DNA from 2 places in the Pseudomonas sp. NPDC096950 genome. Region 1 is predicted to be linked to the other one. Evidence: predicted binding sites of a transcription regulator. Region 1 holds the regulator's gene; the other holds the start of a gene.
The links. Region 1 encodes FliA, which starts transcription of late flagellar genes. Its sites were predicted from a motif close to CTAAAGTTTNNNNNNNNNNNGCCGNTAA; they were not measured.
Positions count from the first base shown of each region.

Region 2: a site for FliA is predicted at 2,439-2,466, ahead of ACIQY3_RS28075 (methyl-accepting chemotaxis protein). Genes of this name have one in related genera too.

Region 1 is NZ_JBIWEL010000002.1:494,766-498,975, reverse strand. Features, by position in the region: gene ACIQY3_RS06715 (chemotaxis protein CheA) at 1-85, opposite strand, end outside; gene ACIQY3_RS06710 (protein phosphatase CheZ) at 139-927, opposite strand; gene ACIQY3_RS06705 (chemotaxis response regulator CheY) at 950-1,321, opposite strand; gene fliA (RNA polymerase sigma factor FliA) at 1,490-2,230, opposite strand; gene fleN (flagellar synthesis regulator FleN) at 2,227-3,057, opposite strand; gene flhF (flagellar biosynthesis protein FlhF) at 3,174-4,210, opposite strand, start outside.
Region 2 is NZ_JBIWEL010000025.1:26,006-30,215, forward strand. Features, by position in the region: gene clpB (ATP-dependent chaperone ClpB) at 1-1,913, shown strand, start outside; tRNA gene ACIQY3_RS28065 (tRNA-Asn) at 2,212-2,287, shown strand; tRNA gene ACIQY3_RS28070 (tRNA-Pro) at 2,297-2,373, shown strand; gene ACIQY3_RS28075 (methyl-accepting chemotaxis protein) at 2,528-4,153, shown strand.

The DNA.
Region 1 (4,210 bases):
CCAGCTGTTCGGACAGTTGCTCTAGAATCTCGCCGGCCTCAACCAGGAAATCCTGAAGGATCTCTTCATCGGCGCCGAAGCTCATTAAGGGGGTGCTCCCAAGGTCTAAAAACCTAAAAAACCTAAAATCCTAAAACTCTAAAATCCTAGGCTGGATAACAAATCGTCCACATCGTCCTGACCGGACACAACGTCTTCTCTTTTATCGGCATGAATCTGCGGACCTTCACCCTGAGAGAGATGTTTTTGCGGATCTTTTTCAGCCAGCATCGCTTCACGGTCATGTTCGATACCCGCAAAGCGGTCTACCTGGCTGGCCATGAGCACGAGCTTGAGCAGGTTGCTTTCAACTTCGGTGACCAATTGGGTCACGCGCTTGATCACTTGACCGGTGAGGTCCTGGTAATCCTGGGCCAGCAGAATGTCGTTGAGGTTGCTCGACACCGTGCGATTGTCTTCGCTACTGCGTGTCAGGAAACCGTCGACTCGCCGGGCCAGCTCACGGAACTCTTCAGCCCCGACTTCGCGACGCATGAAGCGTCCCCAGTCGGTGCTCAACGCCTGGGCTTCCTGGCTCAGGCCATTGACCAGCGGCGTGGCGTTTTCCACCAGGTCCATGGTGCGGTTGGCAGCGGCCTCGGTCAGCTTGACCACATACCCCAGACGCTCGGTGGCATCCGTGATCTGCGAGACTTCCTCGGCTTGCGGCATGTTCGGGTCAATCTGGAAATTGACGATCGCGCTATGCAGCTCGCGAGTGAGCTTGCCCACTTCCTGGTACAGGCCGCGGTCACGGGTCTGGTTGAGCTCATGGATCAGTTGCACAGCGTCGCCGAACCTGCCTTTTTCGAGGCTTTCGACCAGTTCGACCGCATGTTTTTTCAGGGTCGATTCAAAATCGCCCTGTGAAGATTCGTTATGCTCCATAGCTCCCCCGTGGCGCAGTTGCTCAACCGATGCGTTCGAAAATCTTTTCGATTTTTTCTTTCAACGCCTGGGCCGTGAAGGGTTTGACCACATAGCCGTTAACACCGGCCTGGGCCGCTTCGATGATCTGTTCGCGCTTGGCTTCAGCGGTCACCATCAGCACTGGCAAGTGCTTGAGTTTTTCATCGGCGCGCACGTGGCGCAGCAGGTCGATGCCCGTCATGCCAGGCATGTTCCAGTCTGTTACCAGAAAGTCGATGCTGCCGCTGTTGAGAACCGGAATGGCAGTGGTGCCATCGTCAGCCTCGACCGTGTTGGTGAACCCAAGGTCACGCAACAGGTTTTTAATGATCCGCCGCATCGTTGAGAAGTCATCAACGATGAGGATTTTCATGTTCTTGTCCAATTCGACCTCCAAGCAGTCTTAAACGCGTCCAGCACCTGGACGCGCCATTTCAATCAATCCGGCAAAGCACTCAAATGACTGTCTGGAGCACAACAGATCGAGACCGCTGCAGTTCAACACCACACCAGCCTCGTTCGCAGTGTCCCCACACTGCCTTCAGCGCGCTCGCCACTCCCCCAAACGCCCCCGCAAGCGGGCCGCGCACTGGCTGTGTAACTGGCTGACACGGGATTCGCTGACACCCAGGACCTCACCGATTTCCTTGAGGTTCAGCTCTTCGTCGTAGTACAGCGCCAACACCAGTCGCTCACGCTCCGGCAAATTGGCAATCGCGTCCGCCAATGCAGCCTGGAAACGTTCATCTTCCAGATCGCGTGACGGCTCCAGATGAGCACTGGCGCCATCCTCGTGCAGCCCTTCGTGTTCGCCGTCCTGCAACAGGTCGTCGAAACTGAACAGGCGGCTGCCCAAGGTATCGTTCAAAATCCCGTAATAATCGTCGAGACTCAATTGGAGTTCGGCCGCAACTTCGTGATCTTTAGCGTCACGGCCGGTTTTAGCTTCAATCGAGCGAATTGCGTCGCTGACCATACGGGTATTGCGGTGGACCGAACGTGGAGCCCAGTCCCCCTTGCGTACTTCATCGAGCATCGCGCCACGGATTCGAATGCCCGCGTACGTTTCGAAACTCGCGCCTTTGCTGGCGTCATATTTGGTCGACACTTCAAGCAGGCCAATCATCCCGGCCTGGATCAGGTCTTCCACCTGGACACTGGCCGGCAAACGCGCCAGCAAGTGGTAAGCAATGCGTTTAACCAGTGGCGCATAACGCTCGATCAGCTCGTATTGCGCATCACGGGCCGATTTCTTGTAGAGGTTGTAGCCACTGGCTGTCATAGGACGGGTCCTGCGGTCTGTTGCACGAGACGCTCAACGAAAAATTCCAGATGCCCGCGCGGGTTGGCCGGCAGCGGCCAGGTGTCGACCTTCTGGGCAATCGCCTTGAAAGCCAGGGCGCACTTGGAGCGCGGGAAGGCTTCGTAGACAGCACGTTGCTTCTGCACGGCCTTGCGCACGCTTTCGTCGTAAGGCACGGCACCAACGTATTGTAGGGCGACGTCGAGGAAGCGGTCCGTGACCTTGGTCAACTTGGCGAACAGGTTGCGACCTTCTTGCGGGCTCTGGGCCATGTTGGCCAGGACGCGGAAGCGGTTCATGCCGTAATCGCGGTTCAGCAACTTGATCAGGGCGTAGGCGTCGGTAATCGAGGTCGGCTCGTCACACACCACCAGCAACACTTCCTGGGCAGCGCGGACAAAACTGACTACCGAGTCACCAATACCCGCAGCAGTGTCGATCACCAATACGTCGAGGTTGTCGCCGATATCGCTGAAAGCCTGGATCAGGCCGGCGTGTTGGGCCGGGCTCAGATGAACCATGCTCTGGGTGCCGGACGCGGCCGGCACGATGCGGATACCGCCCGGGCCCTGCAACAGAACGTCGCGCAGCTCGCAGCGGCCTTCGATCACGTCGGCCAGGGTCCGTTTGGGCGTCAGTCCCAGCAGAACGTCGACGTTCGCCAGACCCAGATCGGCGTCCAGCAGCATGACGCGCCGGCCAAGCTCTGCTAGAGCCAGGGACAAGTTCACTGACACGTTAGTCTTCCCGACGCCACCTTTGCCGCCGGTCACCGCGATCACCTGTACGGGATGCATGCTGCCCATGTTATTTCTTTACCTTGTCTTGCATAGACGGAGGCCACATTACTGGCTGCGCGTTCATTAACTGAACAATGCATGGCAGACCATCGATGTAGGTACAAAAACTGTTCATTAGTACCTCAGCCAACCTGCTTGGTCGGGCTGTGGTAAATATCAGCGAACATGTCAGCCATGGCTTCTTCGCTGGGTTCTTCCTGCATTTGCACGCTGACCGCGCGACTGACCAACTGGTGACGCCGCGGCAGATGCAAATCATCTGGAATCCGTGGGCCATCGGTGAGGTAAGCCACCGGCAATTCATGACTGATGGCCAGGCTCAACACCTCGCCCAGGCTCGCCGTTTCATCCAGTTTAGTCAGGATGCAGCCAGCCAGCCCACACCGCTTGTAGCTGTGATAAGCAGCGGTTAGAACCTGTTTCTGGCTGGTGGTTGCCAGGACCAGATAATTTTTTGAACGAATCCCGCGACCGGCCAGGCTTTCGAGCTGCATGCGCAGTGCCGGATCGCTGGCTTGCAGGCCGGCGGTATCGATCAGAATCACGCGTTTGCGCAGCAACGGATCCAACGCCTGAACCAGAGACTGGCCCGGATCGACGTGGGTCACCGACACATTAAGAATGCGGCCCAACGTCTTGAGTTGTTCCTGGGCGCCGATGCGGTAGCTGTCCATGCTCACCAGCGCAATGCTTTGCGCGCCGTACTTGAGCACGTAACGGGCGGCGAGCTTGGCCAGGGTGGTGGTCTTGCCCATGCCGGCAGGGCCGACCATGGCAATCACGCCGCCCTCTTCCAGTGGCTCGACTTCCGGTGTGGCGATCATCCGCGCCAGGTGCGCCAGCAACATGCGCCAGGCCTGGCGAGGTTCTTCAATATCGGTAATCAGCGCCAGCAGGTCGCGGGACAACGGGCCGGACAAGCCGATGCGTTGCAGGCGACGCCACAGGTTGGCCTGGGCCGGACGGCTGCCTTGCAGCTGATTCCAGGCCAGGGAGCCGAGTTGCACTTCCATCAGTTCGCGCAGGCTGTTGAGCTCGAAACGCATCGAGTCGAAAGCCCGCGGGTCAACACCGCCGGCGGCTGGCGCAGGGGCCGGCGCTGCACGACGAGGTTCGGAATACGTCGGTTCGATCAGTGGCTCGGCGGCGGTCAACGGCA
Region 2 (4,210 bases), on a different contig from region 1:
GCCTGGCCCAGCGCATCATCAACGGCGAAGTGCCGGACGGCCTCAAAGGCAAGCGCCTGTTGTCCCTGGACATGGGCTCGCTGATTGCCGGTGCCAAGTACCGTGGCGAGTTCGAAGAGCGCCTGAAATCCCTGCTGAACGAGCTGTCGAAGCAGGAAGGCCAGATCATTCTGTTCATCGACGAACTGCACACTATGGTCGGCGCCGGTAAAGGCGAAGGCTCGATGGATGCGGGCAACATGCTCAAGCCTGCCTTGGCCCGTGGCGAACTGCACTGCGTCGGCGCGACCACGCTCAATGAGTACCGCCAATATATAGAGAAGGACGCGGCCCTTGAGCGGCGCTTCCAGAAAGTCCTGGTGGAAGAACCGAGCGAAGAAGACACCATCGCGATCCTGCGTGGCCTCAAAGAGCGTTATGAGGTTCACCACAAGGTGGCGATCACTGACGGTGCGATTATTGCGGCAGCCAAACTCAGCCATCGCTACATCACCGACCGCCAGTTGCCGGACAAGGCCATCGACCTGATCGACGAGGCTGCCAGCCGTATCCGCATGGAGATCGACTCCAAGCCGGAAGTGCTCGATCGTCTGGAGCGTCGCCTGATTCAGCTGAAGGTGGAATCCCAGGCGCTGAAGAAAGAAAGCGACGACGCGGCGAAGAAACGCCTGGAAAAACTCCAGGAAGAAATCGTCCGCCACGAGCGTGAGTATTCGGACCTCGAAGAAATCTGGAACTCGGAAAAAGCCGAAGTCCAGGGCTCGGCGCAGATCCAGCAGAAAATCGAACAGTCCCGTCAGGAACTGGAAGCTGCCCGCCGTAAAGGCGACCTGAACCGCATGGCCGAGCTGCAATACGGGATCATCCCGGACCTGGAGCGCAGCCTGCAAATGGTCGACCAGCATGGCAAAAGCGAGAACCAGTTACTGCGCAGCAAGGTGACTGAGGAAGAGATCGCGGAAGTCGTGTCGAAGTGGACCGGCATTCCGGTGTCGAAAATGCTCGAAGGCGAGCGCGACAAGCTGATGAAGATGGAAAGCCTGTTGCACCAGCGTGTGATCGGCCAGAACGAAGCGGTGATCGCGGTTTCCAACGCGGTGCGCCGTTCGCGAGCCGGGTTGTCCGATCCGAATCGTCCGAGTGGTTCGTTCATGTTCCTCGGCCCGACCGGCGTCGGTAAAACCGAGCTGTGCAAGGCGTTGGCGGAATTCCTCTTTGATACCGAAGAGGCGATGGTGCGGATTGATATGTCCGAATTCATGGAGAAACACTCCGTGGCCCGGCTGATCGGTGCGCCACCAGGCTACGTAGGCTATGAAGAGGGCGGTTACCTGACTGAGGCGGTGCGTCGCAAGCCTTATTCGGTGATCCTCCTGGACGAGGTCGAGAAGGCCCATCCGGACGTGTTCAACATTCTGCTGCAAGTGCTGGAAGATGGCCGATTGACCGACAGCCATGGCCGCACGGTGGATTTCAAGAACACCGTGATTGTCATGACCTCCAACCTCGGCTCGGTGCAGATCCAGGAACTGGTGGGTGATCGTGAGGCACAACGTGCGGCGGTGATGGATGCGATTTCCACGCACTTCCGGCCGGAGTTCATCAACCGGGTCGACGAAGTGGTGATCTTCGAACCGCTGGCCCGGGATCAGATCGCGGGTATCACCGAGATCCAGTTGGGTCGCCTGCGCAGTCGCCTGACCGAGCGCGAGCTGAAACTGGAGCTCAGCCCTGAGGCGATGGATAAGTTGATCGCCGTCGGCTACGACCCGGTCTATGGCGCACGGCCGCTCAAACGAGCGATCCAGCGCTGGATCGAGAACCCGCTGGCGCAGCTGATTCTGTCCGGGCGTTTCATGCCGGGCGAGACGGCTGTCGGCCGGGTGGAAAACGACGAAATCGTTTTCGACTGAGGCGTGATGCCAGTGAAATAAAGAAGGCCTCGCATTGCGAGGCCTTTTTTTCGCCAGGCTGTTGAACTGAAAGGAAAAGGCTTGTAAAGTGCGCCCCGCAGTAAGTCGCCCGGAAGGGTTTCTGCTCCCCAAGCAGAAATCTGAAATAAGTTGCAAATCATTAACTTGAATGCAATTTAGGGGGTTGACAGAGGTGCTTAAGATTGTAGAATAGCGCGCCTCAGACACACGAACGCAGCGATGCGAACGGGTCGAAGAGACGCAACAAGCTTCACCGTTGTAAATTGAAATATGTAGTTCCGTGATAGCTCAGTCGGTAGAGCAAATGACTGTTAATCATTGGGTCCCAGGTTCGAGTCCTGGTCACGGAGCCAATTTCAAACCGGGGTATAGCGCAGTCCGGTAGCGCGCCTGCTTTGGGAGCAGGATGTCAGGAGTTCGAATCCCCTTACCCCGACCATATTAAAAATCCTCGTATCGAAAGATACGGGGATTTTTTTTGTCTTCGAAAAAGTGCAAACCCGCTTCAAGTCATCGTACAACTTGCCGATAACGAGCCAACGGTGCGCGCACAGCGCGTCCATCCCCAGCCATAAAAACAAAAGGCGCTCGTTATGTTGCTTCGTCAGCTGAATATTGCCCCCCGTGCTGCACTGGGTTTTGCCCTGATCGCGGTGCTGGTGGCGTTGCTCGGGGTGTTCGCACTGGGGCAGATGTCGAGCATTCGTGACAGCGAGGTGGCGGTGGAAAGCCAATGGCTGCCGAGCATCCGTGGCGGCGATGAGATCCGCGAGATCATGCTGCGCATTCGCACCATTTCCCTGCGCATGGCCCTGGACCAGGACCCGAAGAACATCGCCCAGTACCGCAGCCAGATGGACACCCGGGACAAGGAACTGAGCGACAAGATTGCCGCCTACGACAAGCTGGTCAACACCGCTGAAGGCAAGCAGTTGTATGACCAGTTCAAAAGCACCTTCGCCGCCTACCGCTCGGGCATCGCTCAATCGTTTACCCTGGCCGAACAGGGCCGTCGCGATGAGCTGACCAAACTGCTGCTGGTGGACATGAAGACCGTGGTCGATGGCTCCGGCAAACAACTCACTGACCTGGCGGATCTGTTCACCAAACAAGTCGCTGCCGAGAGCCAGAACTCCGCCGCGCACTACGAAACCTCGCGCACCATCGTCAGCCTGTTTATCGCCCTGGCGGCGCTGGCCACCGTCGGCCTGGCGATGTTGCTGACCCGCAGCATCGTGCGTCCCTTGAATGAAGCAGTGAACGCTGCGGAAAGCGTGGCCCGGGGCGATCTGACCAATCCCATCGAAACCCACGGCAGTGATGAAGTCAGCCGTTTGCTCAAGGCGCTGGCGACCATGCAGCAGAACCTGCGTGAAACCCTGCAAGGCATCAGCGGCTCGGCCACCCAACTGGCCACGGCGGCCGATGAATTGAACGCGGTGACCCTCGACAGCACTCAGGGCCTGCAACAGCAGAACAACGAGATCGAGCAGGCCGCGACGGCGGTCAACGAGATGACCACTGCCGTGGAAGAAGTCGCACGCAACGCGGTGTCTACGTCCGACGCTACGCGCCAGTCCAGCGAGTCGGCGCACCTGGGCCAGGAACGGGTCAGCGAAACCGCCAGCGCGATCAGCGCCCTTGCCAATGACGTGCAGCACACCGGTGAGTTGGTGCAGTCCCTGGCCAATCAATCCCAGGACATCGGCAAAGTGCTGGACGTGATTCGTGCCATTGCCGAACAAACCAACCTGCTGGCGCTCAACGCCGCGATCGAGGCGGCGCGGGCGGGGGAGAGTGGTCGCGGGTTCGCGGTAGTGGCCGACGAAGTGCGGGCGCTGGCCCATCGCACCCAGCAGTCGACCCAGGAAATCGAACAAATGGTCCAGGGCATGCGCAGCGGCTCGACCTTGGCGCTGGATTCCATGCAGGCCAGCGCTTCCCGGGCCGCCAGCACCCTGGTCTTGGCCGAACGCGCCGGCGAGGCGTTGCAGACCATTACCGCGTCGGTGCACGAGATTCACGAGCGCAACCTGGTCATCGCCAGCGCAGCTGAAGAACAGGCGCAGGTAGCTCGGGAAGTCGATCGCAACCTGGTGAACATTCGCGACCTGTCGGTGCGTTCGGCTGCGGGTGCCGACCAGACCAGCGCCTCCAGCCATGAGCTGTCAAAACTGGCCAATGCCTTGCAGGGCATGGTGCAGCGCTTCCGGGTGTAAATCCGCGAGACGCAAAAAAGCCGCGCTTCCCGTCGAGGAATGCGCGGCTTGTTTGTA